Linked DNA regions of Pseudoxanthobacter soli DSM 19599. The protein of the gene in region 2 interacts with the protein of the main gene of each other region in a pairwise test. Links are inferred from orthologs where the notes say so. Each region holds a gene or a part of one and is shown on either strand. Other genes may lie near its edges.

Region 1 (7,623 bases), on a different replicon or contig from region 2:
GGTGCTGGTGCGCTACGATTTTCCCGGCCGGCGCCTGATCGACGCCGCCGTCGATCTGCCGTTCGCGCTGCCGACCGCCGTCGCCGGCATCGCGCTGACCGCGATCTACGCCCCGAACGGCATGATCGGCCGCTTCTTCGCCGAATGGGGCATCAAGATCGCCTACACGCCGCGCGGCATCGTGATCGCGCTGATCTTCATCGGCCTGCCGTTCGTGGTGCGCACGGTGCAGCCCGTTCTGGCGGAACTCGACCGCGAATACGAGGAAGCCGCCGCCACCCTGGGCGCCGGCCGCCTGCAGACCGTGACCCGCGTCGTGCTGCCCACGATCCTGCCCGCGCTTCTCACCGGCTTCGCGCTGGCCTTTGCGCGCGCGGTCGGCGAATACGGCTCGGTGATCTTCATCGCCGGCAACATCCCGTTCGTCTCGGAAATCGCGCCGCTCCTGATCGTGACCCGGCTCGAGGGCTTCGACTATGCCGGCGCGACGGCCATCGCCGCGGTGATGCTGATCATCTCGTTCCTGATGCTGTTCGCCATCAACCTGCTGCAGGCCTGGGCCCGCCGCCGCATGGGGCAGGCGGGATGAGGCACGCCGCTTCCCGCAGGACCGCCGCCGTCCTTTCCGCCGCCACCCGTACCGACGCCTCGGACCGACCCGCATGACCGACGCCGCCCTTTCCGCCGCACCCGCCGCCGCCCGTGCCCGCGCCCGCTCCGCCGTGACCGAGGCGCCCTGGGTGCGCGTCGCGCTCGTGCTCGCCGCGCTGGCGTTCCTGCTGCTGATCCTGGTGCTGCCGCTGGCGGTGGTGTTCTCGGAGGCGTTCTCCAAGGGTGCGGAAACCTATTTCGAGGCGCTGGCGGAGCCGGACGCGCTCGCCGCGATCCGGCTGACGCTGCTGGTGGCCGCGATATCGGTGCCGTGCAACATGGTGTTCGGCCTTGCCGCCGCCTGGGCCGTCGCCAAGTTCGAATTTCCCGGCAAGAGCCTGCTGACCACGCTGATCGACCTGCCGTTCTCGGTCTCGCCCGTCATCTCGGGCCTCGTCTACGTGCTGCTGTTCGGCGCGCAGAGCCTGCTCGGGCCGTGGCTGCGCGATCACGGCATCGAGATCATCTTCGCGGTGCCGGGCATCGTGCTCGCCACCATGTTCGTGACGCTGCCGTTCGTCGCGCGCGAGCTGATCCCGCTGATGCAGGAACAGGGCACGCTGGAGGAGGAGGCGGCACTGTCGCTCGGCGCCGGCCCCTGGGCGACGTTCTTCCGGGTGACGCTGCCGAACGTGAAATGGGGCCTGCTCTACGGCGTGCTGCTCTGCAACGCCCGCGCCATGGGCGAGTTCGGCGCGGTCTCGGTGGTCTCCGGCCACATCCGCGGCCTGACCAACACCATGCCGCTGCATGTCGAGATCCTCTACAACGAATATAATTTCGTCGGCGCCTTCGCCGTCGCCTCGCTGCTGGCTCTGCTCGCCCTCGTCACCCTCGTCGCCAAGACGCTGCTGGAGTGGCACTATTCGGACGGCATCGCCAATTCCACCCGCCGCCATTGACCTGAACCCGCGCCGAGGGCATTCGAGCATGGATCAGCGCGTCATTCACGATGCCAGCCTCGCCGACCGCGCCGCCGGGGCGAGCCGACATTCCGGGAGCGACCACCTCTTGCCGACCGAACCTTCCCCGATCCATGCCGTGCCGATCGACGTGCACGTCGAGAACGTCACCAAGTCGTTCGACACCACGCCCGCGCTGCACGGCATCGACCTCGACGTGCCGGGCGGCGAGCTCGTCGCGCTGCTCGGGCCGTCCGGTTCCGGCAAGACCACGCTGCTGCGCATCGTCGCCGGGCTGGAATTCCCGACCGGCGGCCGCGTCATGTTCGGCGGCGAGGACGCCTCGCACCTCAGCGTGCAGGAGCGCAATATCGGCTTCGTGTTCCAGCACTATGCGCTGTTCAAGCACATGACGGTGTTCGACAACGTCGCCTTCGGCCTGACGGTGCGGCCCGCCGCGACGCGGCCCTCCAAGAAGGACATCCGCGAGCGGGTGCTGAAGCTGATCGATCTCGTTCAGCTTTCCGGGCTGGAGAAGCGCTACCCGACCCAGCTTTCAGGCGGCCAGCGCCAGCGCGTGGCGCTCGCCCGAGCGCTCGCCATCGAGCCCCGGGTGCTGCTGCTCGACGAGCCGTTCGGCGCGCTCGACGCCAAGGTGCGCAAGGACCTGCGCCGCTGGCTGAAGGAAATCCACGCCCGCACCGGCCACACCACCCTGTTCGTGACCCACGACCAGGAGGAGGCGATGGAACTCGCCGACCGCATCGTGGTGATGCGCGCCGGCCGCATCGAGCAGGTCGGCACGCCCGACGACATCTACGACCGCCCGGCGACGCCGTTCGTGTTCGATTTCATCGGCGAATCCGTGCATCTCGAAGTCGAGATCCGCGGCGGCAGGGGCACCCTCGCCGGCCAGCCGCTCGATCTCGACCTGACGGGTGAGAAGGACGGACGCGCCGACGTGTTCGCCCGCCCGGTGGACGTCGAGATCGCCGCGCCCGGCCGTGGCATCGCGGCCCGCGTCATCGCCGTCCGGCGCACGGCCGGCCATCGGCTGGTGGAGGCCGAAGTCGGTGCCGGGCACCAGCGCGTCGAGTTCGCCGTGCCGGCGAGCGTCGAGGTGACGGCCGGCGCCGATGTCGGGCTGGTGCTGAACGCCTTCCGCGTCTATCCCGCCGCAGCCTGAGCCCGGGCGGGATCAGCCGCCGAGCTAGAGCGCTTTCCGATCTGATGGAATCATCAGATCGACAAGAAATCGCTCCAGATTCAAAAGCTTGAGCACATCCTTATCGTTCAGATCGGTTCAATCTGAACGGGATATGCTCTAAATCAGCCGCCGACGAGGTGCAGCGTGCGCTTCGGTTCGAGCACGCTCAGCACGCGGGCGAGGTCCTGGCCGCGCTTCAGGATCATGCCGCCCGGCGCCATCACCGAATAGGCGCCCTGCTTGCGGGCGAGCTTCGGATTCTTGACGATGCGATAGAGCGGCATCTCGCTGGTGCGGCGGAAGATCGAGAACACCGCCTCGTCGGCGCGGAAGTCGATGGCGTAGTCGCGCCACTCCCCGGCCGCCACCATCCGCCCGTAGATGCGCAGGATGGCATCGAGTTCGCGGCGGTCGAAGGCGATCACGGTCCGGGCGTTCGCCGCCGTCTCCGCCTGCAAGGGCGGCTGGCCGGCAGCGCCGGCGTGAGGCTGGGCGATCTGGGCCTGAGTGACGGGGCTCTGCGCGGTCTGACTCTGGGCGATCTGACTCTGGGCTATCTTGGGCACCCGCGCGGTGCGCGACCCGGCGCCCGTCCGGCCTGCCGCGACGCCGGACGGATCGGCGTCATCCCCGGTTCCCGGTGCTTCGCTCAAGAGCGCCTCCCGTTGTCGTGCGATTGTCATGATCGGGCGTCGGCGGGCCGGACGCAAGCCTTCGATGCGGGCTTCGCCCCCGCGGGGCACGCATGCCGGCTTCGATGCCGCCGCATTGCCCCGCCGCCGCCGCCGTGCCAATAAGCCCGTCAGCCCCCTTTGAGACGCGGTTCCACCGCCCCGCGTTCCACCACCCCGAGTTCCACGACCCCGAGTGCGCCGATGACCGCCGACACGCCGAGAAGACCGGACCGCAAGCCGGACGACCGCAGGACCGAGCGCCGCCCGCCGCGGCGCACGTCGTCGACGCGCAGCCACTGGAGCCCGGGCGAGAACCGCATCGTGATCTATGGCGTGCACGCGGTCGCGGCCGCGCTCGCCAACCCGGCCCGCATCAAGCACCGGCTGGTCGCGACCCACAACGCACTGGCGCGGCTTTCCGAGGCCGGCATCGACCTGCCCGTCGCCCCGGAGGTCGCGGACCCGAAGGTGGTGGCCGAGATGGTGCCGGCCGACGCGGTCCACCAGGGCATCGCCCTCGTCACCGAGCCTCTGGCCCCGGCCGAGGTGGGCGACCTCGGCACGGCGCGGCTGGTGCTGGCGCTCGACCAGGTGACGGACCCGCACAATGTCGGTGCCATCATGCGCTCGGCCGTGGCGCTCGGCGCCTCCGCGCTGTTCACCACGAGCCGCCATTCCCCGCAGGAAAGCGGCGTGCTGGCCAAGGCGGCCTCGGGCGCCGTCGACCTTCTGCCCCACGCCTCGGTGCCGAACCTGCCGCGCACGCTGCGCGACCTGAAGGACGAGGGCTTCACCATCATCGGCCTCGACAGCGAGGCCGAGCACGACCTCGAATCCGTGCCGGTCGGCGACAAGGTGGCGCTGGTGCTGGGGTCGGAAGGCAAGGGCCTGCGCGGCGCCGTCAAGACGGCGACCGACGCGGTGGCCCGGCTGGAGGCGCCCGGCCCGTTCGCCTCGCTCAACGTCTCCAACGCCGCGGCGATCGCGCTTTACGTGATGCGCCGCCGGCTCGCGGGCGGCTGAGACGCGCGGACCGGCGCGGCGACAGACACAAGCAGCCCGCTCGACCGGCCCCGGCGATGCGGCGAACGGACGAGGCTCGCCGTTCTCCCGCCCGCGCGCCCCGTTCGGAGCGGGCCGGCCATTCAACGCCGATGCCACGGTTATGGTGCGACGGGCAAGGCGCGATGATCGGCGCCCTGCCCGCGCTCTTGCGTGTCCCGTTGGGAGGCGGGCGAGGCCCGCGCGTGCGCCGGGCCCCGGCGATCAGCGGCAGAAAAGCTGCTGCCCCGAATAGCTGGTGAAGGTTCCGGTGTTCGGGTTGAAGCTGCGATAGCGCGCGGAACAGTAGCTGTACCAGGCCGGCGTCCACGGCTGCGGCGCGGCGTAGGCCGGCGGCGCGACCACCACGGGCGGCGGGGCCGGGGCCACGACGATCGGCGGCACCGCGACGCCGACGCCCCATCCGAACCCGGGGCCGCCCCAGCCGGGGCCCGCCCAGCCCGGCCCCCGCCAACCCCAGCCGGGGCCGCGCCAACCCGGGCCGCGCCAGCCAGGACCACCCCAGCCAGGACCACCCCAACCGGGGCCACGCCAGCCAGGCCCGCCCCAACCGGGGCCTCGCCAGCCGGGACCGCCGCGCCAGCCGGGCCCCGGGCCGGGGCCGCGCCAGCCGGGTCCCCACTGCACGGGAACGGCCGCGGCACGATCCGAAAGCCCAGAGGCGGTCGCTCCGGCGGACCCGGACGGCGGGACGGCAGCGCCGGAAAGCGCCGCTGCGACCGCGGGACCGGCCGGGATCGCCGCTTCGGCGGGACCGGTGGCGACCGCGGCGCCGAGGGCCGCGCAGAGCGCGGCGGCGAGCGCCCCGCGCCGGAGGACGTTCGGATGCGGGCTGCCTCTCCGCAGGACACCCCGCCGCATCATCATGGCGACTGTCATCGTTCCATCCTCGCGAACGCATCCGGGCGGCTTGCTCCGGGCGGCTTGCATCGGGGTTTGCCCGACGCGCCTTCGGCCGCGCGGATGCATCCGGCGGACGGCAGGCGCTGCGGTTCAATCGGTTTCGTCACGTCGCCGCCCGGGTCGTTGCGATCCGGACGGGCGATCCCGGCGCACGGGCGCTAGGATCGGGGCCGATGGTGGCCCTGACGAAATGAACCGCGCCTGAACGCTCCGGTTCCGTCCGCCTGCGTTCGCTGGCGCACCCGCGAGAGAGGCGCCGTGTCCGCCGGGAGAGACGCCGCGTCGCGCGTTGCAGCCTCTGGCGAACGATGCGAGGGGATGGCGGCGTTGCGCCGGGATCGGTGCACCGGAAGGACCGGGCGCGTTCTTCGCGGGCCTCAGCACTTCGTGCGCGCCGATAAGCCCGGTCGGCGAGCCGCCGGCCCGCGCGCTTCAACAGGTCGTGGAAACCACGCGGCGCGACGCCTTGGCGGATGCAAGCCCGCGCGAGACATGATAACCAACCCGGAAACAGGCACCGGAATCCGCGCCCGCGGATCCGGCACCGAAGGGCCGGTTTAGCTCAGCGGTAGAGCAGCGGTTTTGTAAACCGAAGGTCGGGGGTTCAATCCCCTCAACCGGCACCATTTTTCTTGGTCGAGAGTGATTGGCGTGCCGGCTTGCGGACGAAAGCCGTCTATTCTGCCGCGCCTGTCGTCTGCCTGAAAATCACTTCCACCCGTTCTCGACGAAAGCATCGACTTCGGCCCGAAGGTCGACGGCCAATTTGTCGTCACGAGGGATGACCCGGAACGGCGTCCCCGACGGGACATTGAAAGAAGCCGTACCAGGATCGCGGCAGACGTGTCTGCTGCCGTCATATCGCGCACAATCTCCGGTGAAGATGTCAAAGCGTCCGGGACCGCGGATTTTGGAACCGACGTCTCCGACAACGAAGCAGCCATCCACCGGCTGGCCGTTCTGGGGGCAGAGCTTTCCGCGGAACGCGGGAATGTAGATGACAGTCCCAGTCTTGTACTCAGCCGGATCGGCCGCAACCGTCACACATGGAAAGAGCGCGTTTGTCGCGTTGAACGCATTCTTTCCGCTGCCTTGGCCGAAGACGGTCGGAATTTGCGTAAGATCGTAAACACGGCCCGACGGACCACCGGCGTTGTACAATTTATTGCCGACGATGCAGCTACCCTCCATCTTCAGGCAGTTGTCGCGATCCTCAGGTCGCAGACCACCATCCGGTCCTGCAGGAAACACCGGGGTAAAATATTGCGTGGTTCTGGTGGTGCGCTCTTCGCCAAAACTCTCCGCATGCTGCGCGATCCGCTTACAGGCGGGCGCTTCGAAGCGCGGCAGGTCCCGTTTTTCCGGCGCGATACTGGCGATGGGTGTTGGCGCCTGAGGCTTCTCGACTGGCTTCTCGGGCGCACAGGCCGTCAAACCCATCACCGTCATCACAGCCGCCATACCGCGCATGATGCCCCTCCTCAGGATGGCTTTCGGATCGTTCGCCATCGAGAATAGCAACTTTTGCGTGCAAAATGCAAGCGCGCGGCGGAAAAGCTGTCATCCGGCAGGCCTCCACGATGCGCTGCTCTCAACGGCGCCCCCTCACCCCAACTCCTTCTCGTACTCCGCCGGCTTGAAGCCGACGAGGAGGGTGGGGCCGGATTCGAGGACGGGGCGTTTGATCATCGAGGGGTGGGCGAGCATCAGGGCGATGGCCTTGTCTTCGGTGAGGTCGGCGCGGTCGGCGTCCGGCAGCTTGCGGAAGGTGGTGCCGGCCTTGTTGAGGAGGGTCTCCCAGCCGACCGCCCTCGCCCAGTTCGCAAGCCTGTCGCGGTCGATGCCGGCGGCCTTGTAGTCGTGGAAGGCATAAGCGATGCCGTGGCCGTCGAGCCAGGCGCGGGCCTTCTTCATGGTGTCGCAGTTCTTGATGCCGTAGATCGTGATCGCGGTCATGTTCGCTCCGGGCGGCTGGTAAATTCAACGCCGCGTCTGCGTTCCAGTGACTTGAGCAGCTGGCGCGAAGGATATCTGTCTTGACTGACGGCCTGATCAGACCCGAATAGCCAGACTTTCCGCCCGCATCCGTCTTTGACAACGCACTGTCAATCCTATATAAAATAATGCCTACGCCATCCAGTTGGTAGCTGGTGGCGTAGGCGACGGTCTTTATATTCCCCACCCTTTTGGAAGGGGGATTGAGTTCCGTGGAGACAGGCACTTC
Region 2 (2,851 bases):
GCCGCGATAGAGCTCGGTATGTCCCTTCTGCCGACCGAAGCCTTTGGCTTCCGTGACGGTGATGCCCTGCAGGCCGACTTCCTGCAGCGCCTCCTTCACTTCGTCGAGCTTGAAGGGTTTGATGATCGCTTCGATCTTCTTCATCGCCTCCCTCTTTGCGGCAATCTCAGCGGACCTGCGGAGGCCGCAGACCCTCAACTCCAGGCACCGGACCGGCGGATGCCAATCCTGTCTCAAACGCAATCCGCCAAACGGCGGGGCCGCGCAATGCGTCCCCGTGCCGCCAGGCAGGCCGGAAAGCCTCCGCAAGGACAACCTGGGCGGGTGCGCCCCGTCATGCCGTCCGCACAGGACAACCCCGCCCGATCGATCGAGACGAAGTTCCGTATCGCCGTTCGCGCCGCTTTGATGCATGGTCCGTGCCATGTCGGAACCGCGTCGTCCGGCGGGGCTCCGTTCCCTATGCCGTGCCGCGGTTCGTCGGCGGTCGCGAAGCGCCGCAGAAACGGGCAACGCCGCTCGCAACAGCGTTAACGCGCCGCCACCGCATCGAAGAATGGCTACAAAATGGGCGATCTGCCGCAAAAATAGGCCTGAGGTGAACATGCTGGAATTGCTCACGCCATCCGAGATGGGCGAGGCCGACCGCCTGACGATCGCGGCGGGAACGCCTGGCGCCGTGCTCATGGATCGGGCGGGGCTCGCGGTCGCCGATGCCGTGGCGACGCGCCATCCCCTCGGACACCGCATCGTCGTCGTCTGCGGCCCGGGCAACAATGGCGGCGACGGCTTCGTCGCCGCCCGGGTGCTCGCCGGGCGCGGCTACCCGGTGCGGCTGATGCTGGTGGGCGAGGCCGACCGGCTGAAGGGCGATGCCGCGGACGCCGCCGCCCGATGGCGCCAGCGCCTGCCGATCGAGCCGCTCGACAAGGCGGCGGTCGCCGCGGCCGACGTGGTGGTGGATGCGCTGTTCGGCGCCGGCCTCGCCCGGCCTTTGGACGGAGAAGCGGCCGAGGCGGTGGCGGCGATCAATGCCGGCCGGGGAGAGGTCGTCGCTGTCGACCTGCCGAGCGGCATCAACGGCGAGACCGGCGCCGTGATGGGTGTCGCGGTGAAGGCGGACGTGACGGTGACCTTCTTCCGCCGCAAGCCCGGCCATTTCCTGCTGCCGGGGCGCGAATATGCCGGCCGCGTGCGGGTGGCCGACATCGGCATCCAGCCGGACGTGCTGACGACGATCGGCGCCCGCTGCTTTCTCAACGCCCCGGGGCTGTGGCGCGAGCATTGGCATCCGCCCGCGGTTTCCGGTCACAAATATGTGCGCGGCCATGCTGTCGTCGTTTCCGGCCCGGTGGCGACGACGGGCGCGGCGCGGCTCGCGGCCGGTGCGGCGCTCAGGATCGGCGCGGGTCTCGTCACCGTCGCCTCGCCGCCGGACGCGCTCATCGTCAATGCCAGCCACCTCACCGCCGTGATGGTGCGCAGCGTCGACGGCGCCGAGGGCCTCGCCGGCCTGCTGGCGGACCATCGCCTCAACGCGGTCGTCATCGGCCCGGGGCTGGGAACCGGGCCGGAGACCGTCGCGCGTGTGGCTACCGTGCTCGACGGTCCCCGTGCCGTCGTGCTCGATGCCGATGCCCTGACCAGCCACCGCGACGACCCGGCCGGGCTGTTCGCCCGCATCGCGGGCCGGTCCCATCCGGTGGTCATGACGCCGCACGACGGCGAGTTCGCACGGCTCTTTCCCGACATCGCCGCGGCCGGCCTGCCGAAGACCGACCGTGCGCGGCAGGCGGCCGCGCGCTCCGGCGCCGTGGTGGTGCTGAAGGGCGCCGACACGGTGATCGCTGCCCCGGACGGCCGCACGGCGATCAACGACAATGCCCCGCCGTGGCTGGCGACGGCGGGGTCCGGCGACGTGCTGTCGGGCATCATCGGCGGCCTCGTCGCCGAGGGGATGCCGGGCTTCGAGGCCGCCGCCATGGGCGTCTGGGCGCACGGTGCGGCGGGCGAGCGGGCGGGCATCGGGCTTATCGCCGAGGATCTCGCGCCCGCGCTGCGCGATGTGCTGCGCGCGCTCGCGGCCGATGCCAGTTGACCGCTCATCCCGCGCGGGGCATCGCCGCTCGGGGCTTCCGGGCGGGCGGTGGCGATGATATGAGACGGCCTGCATCGCACCCGCCGGCCCGTCTTGCGTCCTTCGAAAGGACGCGGGACGCCGCGTCGGGTGTCGTGAGCGGGCGTGGTGGAACTGGTAGACACGCTGGATTTAGGTTCCAGTGGCGCAAGCTTTGGGGGTTCGAGTCCCTCCGCCCGCACCACCTGCCTTCGGCGGCAGCATCCGCCGTCCTCCGCGTCTGCGCTGCTCCGTTCCGCTTGCATCGTGTCGGCCCTGTTCCCATCTGCCGGTCACGTTGTCGCCAGCCACGGCGATCCCCCTGAGCGGGTGGGAAAACCGGCAAGCCGGAGCGGTTTCCTGCACCGGCGGAGCGGTCGGAACGCGAAGAAGTGTTGCCTTCCTGTGCAAGGGGCGGTATCGCGGCGGGCGAACCGGGGCCGCTTGCGGCCGGTCCGCGGTCGCGGCGTCGCGCGCAGTCCCGTCCGTCCGGCCTGTCCGGGCTGACGACCATGCACGGGCCGTCGATTTCGGAGCGACCTGCCGCCCGGCGGGACGCGGGATGCTCCGGATAGAACCGCGGCCAGATCGAACCACGAGCGCCCGCAGCGGACGCTCCATCGAGAAGAATACGAACCCATGAACGTCACCGAGACCTTGTCCGACGGCCTGAAGCGCGAACTCGCGGTCGTCATCCCGGCTGCTGAAATCGACGCCAAGCTCGCCGCCTACATG

Evidence for each region. The genes of interacting proteins can lie anywhere in the genome.
Region 1: the proteins of BUF17_RS18745 (region 2) and BUF17_RS07820 interact in binary tests that used the Escherichia coli proteins (3 or more experiments, as listed by UniProt). The link is inferred for Pseudoxanthobacter soli DSM 19599 from one-to-one orthologs.

Annotation. Positions count from the first base shown.
Region 1 is NZ_FRXO01000003.1:34,744-42,366, forward strand. Bases 2,791-5,546 are described here. They hold BUF17_RS07820 (TrmH family RNA methyltransferase), read left to right. Parts: upstream 2,791-3,635; coding sequence 3,636-4,457; downstream 4,458-5,546. Other genes in these bases: BUF17_RS23205 (DUF2794 domain-containing protein), read right to left, coding at 2,883-3,218; BUF17_RS23080 (BA14K family protein), read right to left, coding at 4,701-5,375. In the rest of the region: sulfate ABC transporter permease subunit CysT, read left to right, coding at 1-589; sulfate ABC transporter permease subunit CysW, read left to right, coding at 663-1,553; BUF17_RS07810 (sulfate/molybdate ABC transporter ATP-binding protein), read left to right, coding at 1,699-2,739; BUF17_RS07835 (3D domain-containing protein), read right to left, coding at 6,108-6,908; BUF17_RS07840 (ArsC family reductase), read right to left, coding at 7,005-7,355. UniProt on the Escherichia coli protein: Specifically methylates the ribose of guanosine 2251 in 23S rRNA.
Region 2 is NZ_FRXO01000010.1:82,230-85,080, forward strand. It holds BUF17_RS18745 (NAD(P)H-hydrate dehydratase), read left to right. Parts: upstream 1-604; coding sequence 605-2,098; downstream 2,099-2,851. Other genes in the region: BUF17_RS18740 (P-II family nitrogen regulator), read right to left, coding at 1-144; tig (trigger factor), read left to right, coding at 2,756-2,851. UniProt on the Escherichia coli protein: Bifunctional enzyme that catalyzes the epimerization of the S- and R-forms of NAD(P)HX and the dehydration of the S-form of NAD(P)HX at the expense of ADP, which is converted to AMP.